Lacrimispora indolis DSM 755: one gene and its partner. The main gene of each other region encodes a partner of the protein of the gene in region 2 in a complex. Links are inferred from orthologs where the notes say so. Each region holds a gene or a part of one and is shown on either strand. Other genes may lie near its edges.

Region 1 (5,426 bases), 3.4 Mb from region 2 along the record:
CATGGGGTTCAATGTAATAGCCTTTTCCAAGAGAAAAATCCACAGTGACCTTTTCAATATTTTCCGCTCCGGCCACGTCATAAAAGGCCTTCATCATAAGAAAAATAGCACTTCTGTGATAGGTCTGGATTCCTGGCTGGTCTTTCCCTGTAAAAAAACGAAGGTTGCAGTCAAACTGGACTGTTTTATGGAGTTCACTCAGCTTTCCGTTTATACTGACCAGTAAAATGTCGTTTTCGTACTGGTGCTGATATTCCTTTGCAATTTCTTGATAAGACGTACCAATTGGATATTCCTTTGCTGCGCCGTCTATAGTAACAATTGCCATTCCCTTCCTCCTTATATGAATGTTTCAGGAAATTCCACTTCTGCCTTGCGGATTTCCAGGTTTTTCCCTGCCTTTTTCTTTAAGTAATCTTCTATAAAGTCCAGAAACAAATATTCCAGGCCGTAATGGCCGGCATCAATGACAGCCATGTGATTTGCAGCGGCATCGATTCCATTGTGGTGGCCCATATCACCTGTTATAAAGACTTTCACACCTGCTTTCAGAGCCGGTTTCATAAGGCTTCCCCCTGATCCGGGGCTTATGCCCACAAAGCGTACAGCAGCCCCTGGAGCAGCCTCTCCGTAAACCGTGACAAACGGAAGGCAAAACCGTTCCTTTACAAGAGCGGCGATTTCCCTTACCGTCATCTCTTCCTTAAGATACCCCGTTTTCCCGATTCCATATACCGATTCCTCCAGTCCTTCCTCTGTTTCCCTGGGTATCACGCCTTCTTTTTCCAGCACCTCTAAGTCTGTAAGCCCAAGTTTTGCTGCGGCCGCATCAGCCATACAGCCCGGTGCCGCATCAAAATTCGTGTGCATGGCATAATAGGAAATATCATTGCGGATCAGCTTCATAATACGGCGGGATATAAAATCCTTGTCATTGATCTTACTCAAAGGTTTAAAAATAAGGGGATGGTGTGTGATCAATAAATCCGCCCCCCAACGAACAGCCTGTTCCACCACCTCATCGGTAGCATCCAAAGCTATAAAAACCTTTTCCACCTCTTTATCACTGCGGCCTGCCAAAAGGCCCACATTATCCCAATCACAGGCACAGCCTGGCGGCGCCAGCTGTTCCAGTTTTTCTATTAATTCATCGCATCGCATCCTGTGCCTCCTTATTATAGGCCAGTTCCAGCTTAAGCTCCTCCATTCTTCTCCGGGCTGACTCGGTTTCACTCACAGAAAGCCCGCTCATGATCTGCTCCAGCTGTTCTTCTTCCTTTATTAAATATTCCTTTAAAACAGGATCTTTTGATTCCAGCATGCCCCTGCCATAACGGTAGGAAATTTCCCTTCCATCCGCTGCGGCAGCCCCCGGTTTTCTGCTGACCCCCATAACGGAATAATATTTTCCTTCCTCTTTTATCATAGTCTCCCTCCAGATAAAAAATGCCTCTTCCTCAAGGAATCTACGCACCTTATCCAGTTCTGAGTGCGGAGACAGGACCCAGCAGGAAATGCTCTCCCATAAATCTCGGCCTTCCTCCAGGATATGTATCATCAGCTCCCCGCCCATACCTGCTATGACCACACAGTCTGCTTCGTTTTGTTCTAATTTTAAAAGTCCGTCGCTTAAACGGACTTCCACATAATTCTGTAAGCCGGCCTCCTGGATATGGGCCCGGGCCCGTAACAAGGGGCCCTCCCTCACATCCATGGCAATGGCATGTTTTGCTTTTCCTTCCTGTACCAGATGGATAGGAATATAACCATGATCGGTTCCAATATCAGCAACTCTGCTTCCTTCCGGAACAAAGGAAGCGATGGTTTCCAAACGCCTTGATAACTTCATCTTAAACTCCGTCTTATGTCCTTAATCATCCAGATAGTCCTTAAGCTTCTTGCTTCTGCTGGGATGGCGCAGTTTACGCAATGCTTTTGCTTCTATCTGGCGAATCCGTTCTCTCGTAACATTAAATTCTTTTCCCACTTCTTCCAGGGTCCTTGGCCGCCCGTCATCAAGACCGAAACGCAGTTTTAAAACCTTCTGTTCCCTCTCTGTCAGGGTGTCAAGCACCTCCATCAGCTGTTCATGGAGCATGGTAAAGGTAGCGGCATCAGCAGGAACTGCTACCTGGTCATCCTGGATAAAATCACCCAGGTGACTGTCCTCTTCCTCTCCGATGGGAGTCTCTAGGGAGACCGGTTCCTGGGATACCTTCATGATTTCCCTGACCCGTTCCACCTGCATGTCTGCCCTGGCTGCGATCTCCTCCGGCACCGGCTCCCGTCCCAGCTCCTGCAAAAGCTGTCTGGATACACGGACCAGGCGGTTGATTGTCTCCACCATGTGAACCGGAATGCGGATAGTACGGGCCTGGTCCGCAATAGCACGGGTGATTGCCTGTCTGATCCACCAGGTTGCATAGGTACTGAACTTATATCCTTTCCTGTAGTCAAACTTTTCAACAGCTTTAATAAGACCTAAGTTTCCTTCCTGGATCAGGTCTAAAAACTGCATTCCCCGCCCGACATAGCGCTTGGCAATGCTGACTACCAGACGTAAGTTGGCTTCCGTCAGCCTCTGCTTTGCATCCTCGTCGCCCAGCTCGATCTTCTTGGCGAGCTCAATTTCATCCTCACTGGAAAGAAGGGGAACCTTGCCGATCTCTTTTAAGTACATGCGGACCGGGTCCTCCACACTGATACCTTCCGGAACAGACAGATCGATCGTTTCCATATCGATCTCTTCTTCCTCCTCGATATCCTCCTCAATGAAAAGATCTTCATCAAGCTCCAAATCTTCACCGCCGATTTGAAGTACGTCCACCTTATTGCTTTCCAGAAAATCAAAGATCTGATCCAGCTTATCCGAGTCCAGATTCTCTCCTACAAAAAAATCCAGAATTTCCTGGTTTTCCAGTACATTCCGTTTCTTTTTTGCCAAAAGAAGAAGCTGGTTTAATTTTTCCTCAAATGCAGCGGCTGCTTCCAAAGCCTTAGCCTCTGCGGCCTGCTCCTCTTCTGTTTTTCTCGATCCCACCATCTTATCTGCTGTCTTCTTCACATTTTCGTCCATGTTCTTCCATCCTTCCACAGCCTGCCTATAGTGTACACCCTAATCCAGCGAAATATGCAAATCCTTTAACGCAGCCTGTTCCTTTATAATATTCTGCAGTTCTATAATCCCTGCTGCATGGCGGCTGGCATGATCCAGACTGTTTTTTTTCACCTTCATAATCGTTTCCGAAAACGCCTTTTTTTGTTCTTCATTATCTAGGGACTCTTTTAAGCTCGCATGAAAAAGACCTGCGACTGCCCGGTATTGATCCTCATCATTTATGAAATGATTCAAGATCTCGGCCGGATTCAATGTTCCGGCAGCGTGTCCGTCAAAAACCATCCGTGCCACCTTGTGATACAGTTCTTCTATAAAATCATCCGGAGTGATCACTCCTTCAATCTTATCAAATAATAATGGATTTTCAATGAGCCACGTAAGAAGCAGCCTTTGGGACTGCTTTACGCCATCTTCCTTTTCCTTTTTTCGCTGGGTTTTTAGGTTTCCCTCTTCCTCCCTGGGAGCGGAAACAGACGGTCCCAGAGAAGCGCCCAAACGGTTGACCAGACGTTTTAAATCCTCGTAATTTATAAAATACTCCCTGGATACTGCCTCTAAATAATTCTCCCGTTCCAGGGCCTCCGGAAATTCCAGAAGCTTTCTGGCTACCTGATTGTAGAATGCTGTTTTCTGCTCCGGATCATCCATTTTATAATTTTTTTTCAACACGTCAATTTCATACAGGAAACTGTTGCGGGCCTCTTCGATCCGCTGGCGGAACGCTTCTGCTCCCAGATTCTTTATAAATTCATCGGGATCTTTGTAAGGCTGCATGTTGAGCACGCGAATGGACATTCCTGCTTCCTTTAGAATGGGGATGGCACGGATGGCAGCCTTAATACCAGCACCGTCGCTGTCATAAGTGAGAACCACCTTATCCGTATACCGTTTTAAGAGCTGGGCATGCTGGAGGGTAAACGCCGTTCCCAGGGAAGCCACCGCATTGGTGAATCCGGCCTGGTGCATTGCGATCACATCCATGTAGCCCTCGCAGATCAATATGTACTTTTCCCGTGATAACCTGGCATAATTAAGTCCGTATAGATTCCGGCTCTTATCAAAGAGCTTTGTCTCCGGAGAATTTAAGTACTTGGGTTCTCCGGCTCCCATGACCCGGCCTCCGAAACCAATGACCCGGTTGTTCACATCCATAATGGGAAACATCACCCGGTTCCAGAACTTATCATAGGTTCCCCGTTCCTCAATGGTCACCAGTCCGGTCTGCTTTAGGAGGCTGTCGCCATATCCCTTGCTCTTTAAATAACGGTAAAGGTCATCGCTGGTCTTATTGGAATAGCCCAGCCCGAACTTGGTTATGGTTTCATCGCTTAACTGCCTGTCCCTTAAATAGCGGTAACCGGCCTCCCCCTGAGTTTTTTTAAGCTGGTAATAAAAATAACTGGCGGCCAGCTTATTGATCTCCAAAAGGGCGGACCGAAGATCCTCCTGTTCCCTGGCCTCCTTGCTATATTCTGCCGCAGGAAGCTTCACGCCTGACCGGTCTGCCAGAACTTTTAATGCCTCGGAAAAGGAATAATTTTCATATTCCATGACAAACGTTAATACGTTTCCTCCTGCACCGCAGCCAAAACAATAATACATCTGCTTGGCAGGGGATACGGAAAAGGAAGGAGACTTTTCATTGTGAAAAGGACACAGGCCAAAATAATTGCTTCCCTTTTTCTGCAGCTTGACGTATCCCGAGATCACATCCACGATGTCATTCTTCATCCGGACCTCTTCAATCACTTCTTCCGAATATCGCATGAAGCCTCATTTCTCCTTTCTCCTTTTCTGGCCATGTCTTTTGACCAGGGGCCACCCCGCTTTATCGGGTGTAAAGATATACCCCAGGGTGTTCCTAAAACTCATTTGATTTAAACCGTTTTCCACGCTTTCGGGACAAACAGCTCTTCAAATCTATCAATGGAATAGCTGTCGCTCATGCCTGCAATGTAATCGCAGACCGCCCGTTCCCTGCCGGCCTGCCCCTCCTCCATTAAGGTGCGGTATTCCTCCGGAAGCTTGTCCGGGTGTTCCATATAATAATTAAAAAGCATGACAATGAGATGCTGTGCTTTTCCTTCTTCTGCTTTCGGGATATCGCTTTTATAGACGTTATCAAACATCCAGGTGCGCAGTCCCTGCATGGCTTTCTCCATATCCGGGGACATGATGATCTCAGGCCTCCCATAGCTGTTGCCGATGATATCATGGATCAGGTTGTTAAGCCTTTCACGGACACTGTGCCCCAGAATACCCGTATAGCATTCCGGAAGGTCCTCTTCCACAAACATCCTGGCCCTGA
Region 2 (7,946 bases):
TTTCACAGGCGGTGTTTGGGAACGGGAGATCAACGTCAGGGACTTTATACAGAAGAATTACACTCCCTATGACGGCGATGATACCTTCCTTGCCGGGCCGACTGCAGCAACAAATGAACTTTGGGCACAGGTCATGGATTTATCCAGACAGGAACGGGACGCCGGCGGCGTGCTGGATATGGATACAAAGATCATCTCTACCATCACCTCCCACGGCCCGGGATATTTAAATAAAGAGAAAGAAACCATCGTAGGCTTTCAGACCGATAAGCCATTTAAGCGTTCCTTACAGCCTTACGGCGGCATCCGTATGGCAGAAAAATCCTGTGCGGATAATGGCTACACCATTGATCCTGAAGTCAAGGAATTTTTTATGATTCACAGAAAGACACACAATGCCGGAGTTTTTGACGCTTACACCCAGGAAATGAGGGACTGCCGTTCCAACCACATCATCACAGGTCTTCCCGACGCTTACGGCCGGGGACGCATCATCGGTGATTACCGCCGAGTGGCCCTTTACGGAATTGACCGGCTGATCGAGGATAAGGAAGAACAGAAGGTAACCACCCGTACCATTATGTACTCTGATGTAATCCGGGAAAGGGAAGAGCTTTCCGAACAGATCCGCGCCCTTAAGGAACTGAAAAAACTGGGAAGCATCTATGGATTTGATATTTCCAGGCCAGCCGCCAATGTAAAAGAAGCCATCCAGTGGATGTATTTCGCCTACCTTGCCGCTGTCAAGGAACAGAATGGAGCTGCCATGTCCTTAGGCCGCACCTCTACCTTTATAGATGCTTACGCTCAAAGAGATTTAGAGGAAGGAACCTTTACCGAGGAGGATATCCAGGAGTTTGTGGACCACTTCATCATGAAGCTCCGCTTAGTCAAATTCGCCCGCACACCGGAATACAACGAGCTGTTCTCCGGTGATCCTACCTGGGTAACAGAATCCATCGGAGGAGTGGGCATCGACGGACGCCATCTGGTGACCAAGACTTCCTTCCGTTACCTTCACACCCTTAAGAACTTAGGAACCGCTCCGGAACCCAACTTAACCGTTCTCTGGTCCACAAAGCTTCCTGAAAACTTTAAGCGCTTCTGCGCCAAGACCTCCATTGAGTCCTCATCCATTCAGTATGAAAATGACGACTTAATGAGAGTGACCCACGGAGATGATTATGCCATTGCATGCTGCGTATCTTCCATGAGGGTCGGTAAAGAAATGCAGTTCTTCGGCGCACGGGCCAATCTTGCAAAGTGCCTGCTGTACGCCATTAACGGAGGCATTGATGAAGTCTCCAAAAAGCAGGTAGGCCCCAAATACCGCCCAATCACTTCCGAATATCTGGATTACGATGAGGTAATGGAAGCCTATAAGGATATGATGAGATGGCTTGCAAGAGTTTATGTAAACACCTTGAACATCATCCACTATATGCATGACAAATACAGCTACGAGCGCATTCAGATGGCTCTTCACGATAAAAAGGTGACCCGCTGGTTTGCCACCGGAATCGCCGGGCTTTCCGTTGTGGCCGACTCTTTATCCGCAATCAAATATGCCAAGGTAAAGACCCTGCGGGATGAAAACGGAATCGTTACTGACTACATTGTAGAGGGAGACTTCCCGAAATACGGCAATAACGATGACCGGGTAGACCAGATTGCAAACGAACTGGTCCACACCTTCATGAACTATGTAAAAGGAAACCACACCTACCGCGGCGGCATTCCAACTACCTCGATCCTGACAATCACATCCAATGTGGTATACGGTAAGAATACAGGAGCAACTCCTGACGGACGTAAGAAAGGAGAAGCCTTTGCACCGGGTGCAAATCCCATGCACCATCGGGATACCCACGGCGCTGTCGCCTCTCTGGCGTCAGTGGCAAAGCTTCCGTTTAAAGATGCCCAGGATGGCATCTCCAATACCTTCTCCATCGTACCAGGTGCCCTTGGCAAGGAAGATCAGATTTTCACAGGCGATTTAGAGGTAGATTTAGAACTGGCTCTTAACGATGATCAAATATAAAAATCATCTTTTAAACTTAAGTTTGTAAATCAACTGGATATGTCCGCATATCCCCTTGATTCGTCAGTATATGAAAATAAGGAGTGGCTGTTATGGCAGACCCAAAGGAAAAACAGATTGACGAAATCGTCTCCATGCTGGATCAGTTTATGACCGAAAAGGTTGGTCATATGAACATCCGCGTATCGGAGGACGGTACCGTAAGCACCGATAAAACAATGGCAAAATCAGTTACAACTATGAGTTCCACGGATTGTGCAGATGGAAATTCCGCCTGCAGAGTGCCCACCCTGTTTGAGGGCATGGACACTGATACTGATAATGAAGACCCGGAAAGCAACCGGCTGTTTATGGAAGACACTTATTAAGCACAAGAGGAGGATCATAATATGGCAAATATCAGCGAATCTCAAATCAACAACCTTGTAAATTTATTGGATGGTTATGTAGAAGAAGGCGGACACCACTTAAATGTCAATGTGTTCACCCGCGACACCCTTTTGGATGCCCAGAAGCATCCGGAGAATTACCCACAGCTTACCGTACGGGTGTCCGGTTATGCAGTGAATTTTATCAAACTGACAAAGGAACAGCAGGATGAGGTAATCTCCCGTACGTTCCACAGCAACATGTAATAAAAGACAAAGAAGGCGATGTGCATGACAGGATATATTCATTCCATTGAAAGCTTCGGCACCGTTGACGGACCGGGTGTGCGCATGGTGATCTTTTTACAGGGCTGTCCCATGCGCTGCCAGTACTGCCACAATCCGGACACCTGGAAAATGGCAGGCGGCACGCCTATGACGGCAGAAGAACTGTTAACGCAGTATGAGTCGTCCCGGAGTTTCTACCGGGGCGGCGGCATAACTGCCACCGGCGGGGAACCCCTTATGCAGCTGGATTTTGTGACAGAGCTTTTTGAAGCTGCAAAAAAGAAAGACATCCATACCTGTCTTGATACCTCAGGCGTCACGTTCCACAGGAATGATCCGGATTATTTGAAAAAAATAGACCGGCTTCTGGACCTAACCGATCTAGTCATGCTGGATATCAAGCACATTGACGACACAAAGCACCAAACGCTTACAGGGCATTCCAATGGAAATATCCTGGATTTTGCCAGTTACTTAAGCGACCGGGATATTCCGGTGTGGGTCCGCCACGTGGCAGTGCCTCAGATCACGGACCAGGCCCCTGACTTATACAGGCTGGGACGCTTCATCGGCGGACTTAAAAACGTCAAGGCTCTTGATGTCCTGCCCTATCACGACATGGGTAAGGTGAAATACGAAAGCATGGGTCTGGACTACCCTTTAAAGGATACCCCTCCCATGTCCAGAGAAGGAGCCGTTGCCGCCAAGAAGATCATCTTAAGCGGAATCAGGGATGTCCGCACAGGGATCCCCGACCGGTATTGCTCCCAAAATTAAACAATAATTGTACCATTTACTACTTGAATAATTCTTATTAATAGTATAAAATATAGAAAAATCTATAGATTATAAGGAGGTAATTTATCATGGCACGTGTTATTAGTGACGCTTGCGTTAGCTGCGGAAGCTGTGAAGCTGAGTGCCCAGTAAGCGCTATCAGCCAGGGTGATTCTCAGTTTGTTATTGATGCAGATAGTTGTATCGATTGTGGTGCTTGTGAAGGTGTCTGTCCAACAGGAGCTATTTCTGAAGCATAATTATGGATACATAAATGCCTCTTCCTTCGGGAAGAGGCATTTTGTTATATCATCACATTCTTCATATTTGCATACTAATGAATCAAGCGGATATGGCTGCACATCCAGCTGATTCGCAAATCTAAGGTTGAAAGATGTTGTTCTTTCAGCCTTTAATAAGGAAAGGACATTTCTAGTATGAGAAAACCACTGATCGGCCTGACCCCTGCCCATGATATTGAGAGCGGTGATGTGAAGGCGCGTCCTACTTATATGCGGGCATTAAAAGCTGCGGGAGCAATCCCGGTCATAATGCCCTTAGATGCCTCAGAAGAGGATTTAAAGCAGCTTTCCCAGGAACTGGACGGATTTCTGTTCACAGGCGGTCCCGATGTCCACCCCTTCCTTTTTGGAGAAGAGACACAGGAGCACTGCGGCAATGTATCCCCGGCCAGGGACCAGATGGAAATTTCCCTGCTTCCCATGATCATGGAACTTAGAAAGCCTGTGCTTGGAATCTGCCGGGGTATCCAGGTCTTAAATATCGCGCTTGGGGGAAATATCTGGCAGGATATTCCCTCCCAGGTGAAACGGGATTTTCCTCTCGCCCACTCCCAGCCGTTTCATTATGATATGCCATGCCATACGGTTTCCCTAACCAAGGGCAGCCTTCTTGCCAGGATATCGGGGTGCTCCTCTTTAAAGGTCAACAGCATGCACCATCAGGCAGTCAAAGACATTGCTCCAGGGCTTATTGCTTCTGCTTACTCGACCGATCATTTGATCGAAGCCCTTGAAATGCCTGGCTATCCCTTTTTTATCGGAGTTCAATGGCATCCGGAATATCTATGGGAAAAGAATGAAGAGGCGTTCCGACTGTTTCAGACGTTTGTAGAAGCCTGCAAAGAATGACTTTATATACGTAAAAAATCCGCAGTTTCCACTTTCAGCGGCAGCTGCGGATTCCTTTGCCTGAGCCCTTTTGGCAGCTCTAATTATCTGAAAGTAGTGTGGTTTTATAACTTTTTTCCATTTCGTCCGAACTTCTTTTTACGGTTAAAAAATGGGATCTTGGAAGCGGCAGCTTCCGCACGCCCTTTGTTATCTTTCTGATACGAACGCATAAGCTCGTCCAACTGCTTGAACCGCTCTTCCTCTTTTTCTTCTTTTAAATTCATTAAATATTCCATCTCTTTAATGACCTTGTCATTAACCAGGCTGCTTACATCCTGGCTTAACTGCTCATTATTTACTTCTAAGGCCCGTCCAATGATATGGTTCATGATCTCCTGAAACTGCTCCATTTTTTCATGGGCAACGGAAATCGGCGCCGATGTCTGTACCTCCAGGCCTGTCCCGTCCTCCGTACCAGATATTGCACTGTCTTTTAATTCCTGAGCAACCTGTCCCTCTAATAATTCATCTGGTATGACAGGATCCCTGCCGTCCTCAATAACCTTATCAAGCGCTGTCTTAATGGCTTTTAACTGATATCCCTTCTCCTTTAAGTCTTTGATCTGCTTGAATAAACGGATGTGTGCTTCAGTGTAATACCGGTGCCCCATCTCATTTCTGGGAATTTTTAACTCCAGCTCGTCCTCCCAGTATCTAAGGACATGAGACTCCACATCGACCTTCTTCGATGCATCCGATATTAAGTAATGTATCTCAGCCATAGCTATATCCTCTCCTTTGGTTCGTTTAGTTTTCATAACCTTACTATTTATATCATATGCGGGATTCGAAGGGATTATGAATGGGAATTGGAAAATTTTATAAGGGAATTGAGAAAATATTTGAATGGGGGAGGGATGGGGAATGATGGAGAAGGGAGTTTAGTGGGGGAGATTTGAGGGGGTGGGGGGTGTTTGAGAATATAGGCGGGAGGCTTTGAGAATGCTGAGGGGAGCATTGAGAATATAGGCGCTTGCTGGAATCCGGCGGGGTATGCTTTGGATATACTTCGAGCCCGCAGGGGCCATCTGGGAGAATGGATTTGAGGAGCAATCCATTCTCCCAGATGGGGGGCATTCGCCCCATAGAAACAGAGGGACCCCTTGCCCCGGAAAAGCAAACAAGTTTGTTTTTCCGGGGCAAGGGGTCCCTCTGTTTCTATCCTGCTCATTGCTTGGCCATGTTTGCGAACTTTGTATACTCTGGCCTCCAGACCAGGTTTACTGTTCCGATAGGACCATTTCTCTGTTTAGCAATTATTACTTCCGCAATATTCGGCATATCGGTATCCTTATTATAATAATCATCACGATACAAAAACATAACCACATCGGCATCCTGCTCAATCGCCCCGGACTCTCGAAGGTCGGAAAGCATAGGCCGGTGGTCTTGCCTTGTTTCACAGGCACGGCTTAACTGTGATAGGGCGATTACGGGAGCGCTTAGCTCTCTTGCCAGGCCTTTAAGGGATCTGGAAATTTCTGAGATCTCCTGCTGACGGTTATCGCCGCCTTTTCCGCTTCCGCTCATCAGCTGAAGGTAGTCGATGATGACTACGCTAAGACCATGTTCCAGCTTCATCTTTCGGCATTTGGAACGCAGTTCTCCAATAGAAATTCCAGGAGTATCGTCGATGATCAGCTTGGAATTTCCGATGACTCCGATTCCTTCCACTACGGCATCCCAGTCGGAATCGGATAAGGTTCCGGTTCTGAGCTTCTGGGAATCTACGTTGGATTCCATGGCAAGCATACGGTTTACCAGCTGTTCCTTTGACATCTCAAGGCTGAATACCATGCTGGGCAGGCCTTTTTTTACCGCAATATGGTCTACCAGGTTCAGTACGAAAGCCGTCTTACCCATGGAAGGGCGGGCTGCGATGAGGATGAAATCGGAAGGCTGCAGACCGGAAGTCTTGTAATCCAGATCAATAAAGCCTGTGGGGATTCCGGTCACGGTTCCCTGATTTTTAGAGGCCTCTTCGATCTTTTCCAGAACGTTCATGGCAACCTGGCGGATGGGTACGAAATCTCCGGAGCTGCGGTTCTGAAGCAGGTCAAATATAGTTTTTTCCGTGGTGGCAAGAATGGTCTCCAGGGATTCCTTTCCTGCGTAACAGGTGTTTGCAATGTCTTCGTTTGCCTTAATAAGCCGCCGCAGGACGGCTTTGTTCTGCACAATATTTGCATAAGACTTTATATTGGCGGATGTTGGAACCGTGGTGATGATATCCCTTACAAAGTCCAGGCTTGAAACCTCGGGAGGGACATCCTTCTCCTTTAAACGGTTTTGAAGCGTCACCAGATCCACTGGTAAATTCTCATTAAAAAGCTCCAGCATGGCCTCAAACATGATGCCATACTGGTGCTGGTAAAAATCTCCTGCTGTAACGATCTCGGAAGCCGTGATGATCGCATCCCGGTCCATCAGCATGGAACCGATGACGGATTGCTCTGCCTCAATGCTGTGAGGAAGCACCCGTTTGATCAGGGCATCATCCATGTTCATGCCTCCTAGCTTTCTACTACCTTAACAATTAATTTTGCAGTAACATCCTTATGAAGCTTGACTGGAACCTCATGGGAACCAAAGGTCTTAAGGGGTTCAGGAAGAATCAGTTTCTTCTTATCAATATCATATCCCAGCTGGTTCTTAATGGCAGCAGAGATTTCTTTTCCCGATACAGAACCAAAGGCTCTTCCACCTTCTCCCGCACGCATGGTTAAGGTGATGGACGCTTCGGAAATCTTGGTTCCAAGTTCCTTTGCAGCTTCCAAATGCTCCGCCGCAATTCTGGCCTCATTGGCCTTCTGAAGCTTTAAGTCATTTAAATTCTTAGTTGTTGCTTCAATACCCAGCTTTTTCGGGAGAATGAAATTCCTCGCATATCCATCGTTGACCTTAACGATCTGTCCCTTCTTGCCCAATGCCTTTACGTCTTCTAATAATACAACTTCCATTATGATATGTCTCCCTTCTCTAACATCTCTTTAATAACCGCTTTTACGCGGGTTTTGGCTTCTTCAATGCTGACACCTGCAAGCTGTGCACCTGCAATGCTGCGGTGACCTCCTCCGCCCAGCTTTTCCATCATGACCTGTACATTGACTTCATCAATGGAACGGGCGCTTACATACACCGCATGATTATAATCTGTCATTACGATGGAGGCCTTGATTCCGGCTATGTCCAGCAGCTCATTGGCTGCCTGAGCACCTACGACCGTAGGACTATCGATTCCTTCCGAGGAACATACGCTGATGGCAAAGCAGCCCTCGA

The links.
Region 1: the proteins of dnaB (region 2) and dnaG are in contact, whole or in part, in a crystal structure (PDB 2R6A), measured with the Geobacillus stearothermophilus proteins. The link is inferred for Lacrimispora indolis DSM 755 from one-to-one orthologs. Residues at the interface, in WP_033016901.1 of Geobacillus stearothermophilus: Ser13, Glu15, Ala16, Gln18, Glu91, Leu92, Asp94, Ala95, Val96, Pro97, Thr98, Ala99, Ala100, Asn101, Tyr104, Tyr105, Ile108; in WP_049624496.1 of Geobacillus stearothermophilus: Lys456, Leu457, Leu458, Pro459, Ala460, Asn463, Ala464, Leu467, Leu535, Leu536, Ile537, Ala538, Gln544, Glu545, Asp548, Tyr549, His552.

What each region holds. Positions count from the first base shown.
Region 1 is NZ_AZUI01000001.1:4,845,282-4,850,707, reverse strand. What follows is about bases 2,501-5,426. They hold dnaG (DNA primase), read right to left. Parts: upstream 4,886-5,426; coding sequence 3,116-4,885; downstream 2,501-3,115. Other genes in these bases: K401_RS0123565 (deoxyguanosinetriphosphate triphosphohydrolase), read right to left, coding at 4,996-5,426; rpoD (RNA polymerase sigma factor RpoD), read right to left, coding at 2,501-3,076. Also shown: K401_RS0123590 (nucleoside kinase), read right to left, coding at 1-328; K401_RS0123585 (Nif3-like dinuclear metal center hexameric protein), read right to left, coding at 340-1,161; K401_RS0123580 (tRNA (adenine(22)-N(1))-methyltransferase), read right to left, coding at 1,148-1,849; more of rpoD, read right to left, coding at 1,871-2,500. UniProt on the Escherichia coli protein: RNA polymerase that catalyzes the synthesis of short RNA molecules used as primers for DNA polymerase during DNA replication.
Region 2 is NZ_AZUI01000001.1:1,423,713-1,431,658, forward strand. Bases 5,003-7,946 are described here. They hold dnaB (replicative DNA helicase), read right to left. Parts: upstream 7,170-7,946; coding sequence 5,835-7,169; downstream 5,003-5,834. Other genes in these bases: K401_RS0106830 (helix-turn-helix domain-containing protein), read right to left, coding at 5,003-5,389; rplI (50S ribosomal protein L9), read right to left, coding at 7,181-7,627; K401_RS0106845 (DHH family phosphoesterase), read right to left, coding at 7,627-7,946. Outside these bases: pflB (formate C-acetyltransferase), read left to right, coding at 1-2,041; K401_RS0106805 (hypothetical protein), read left to right, coding at 2,134-2,409; autonomous glycyl radical cofactor GrcA3, read left to right, coding at 2,431-2,676; pflA (pyruvate formate-lyase-activating protein), read left to right, coding at 2,701-3,474; fdxA (4Fe-4S ferredoxin), read left to right, coding at 3,564-3,734; K401_RS0106825 (gamma-glutamyl-gamma-aminobutyrate hydrolase family protein), read left to right, coding at 3,912-4,625; more of K401_RS0106830, read right to left, coding at 4,730-5,002. UniProt on the Escherichia coli protein: The main replicative DNA helicase, it participates in initiation and elongation during chromosome replication. Travels ahead of the DNA replisome, separating dsDNA into templates for DNA synthesis.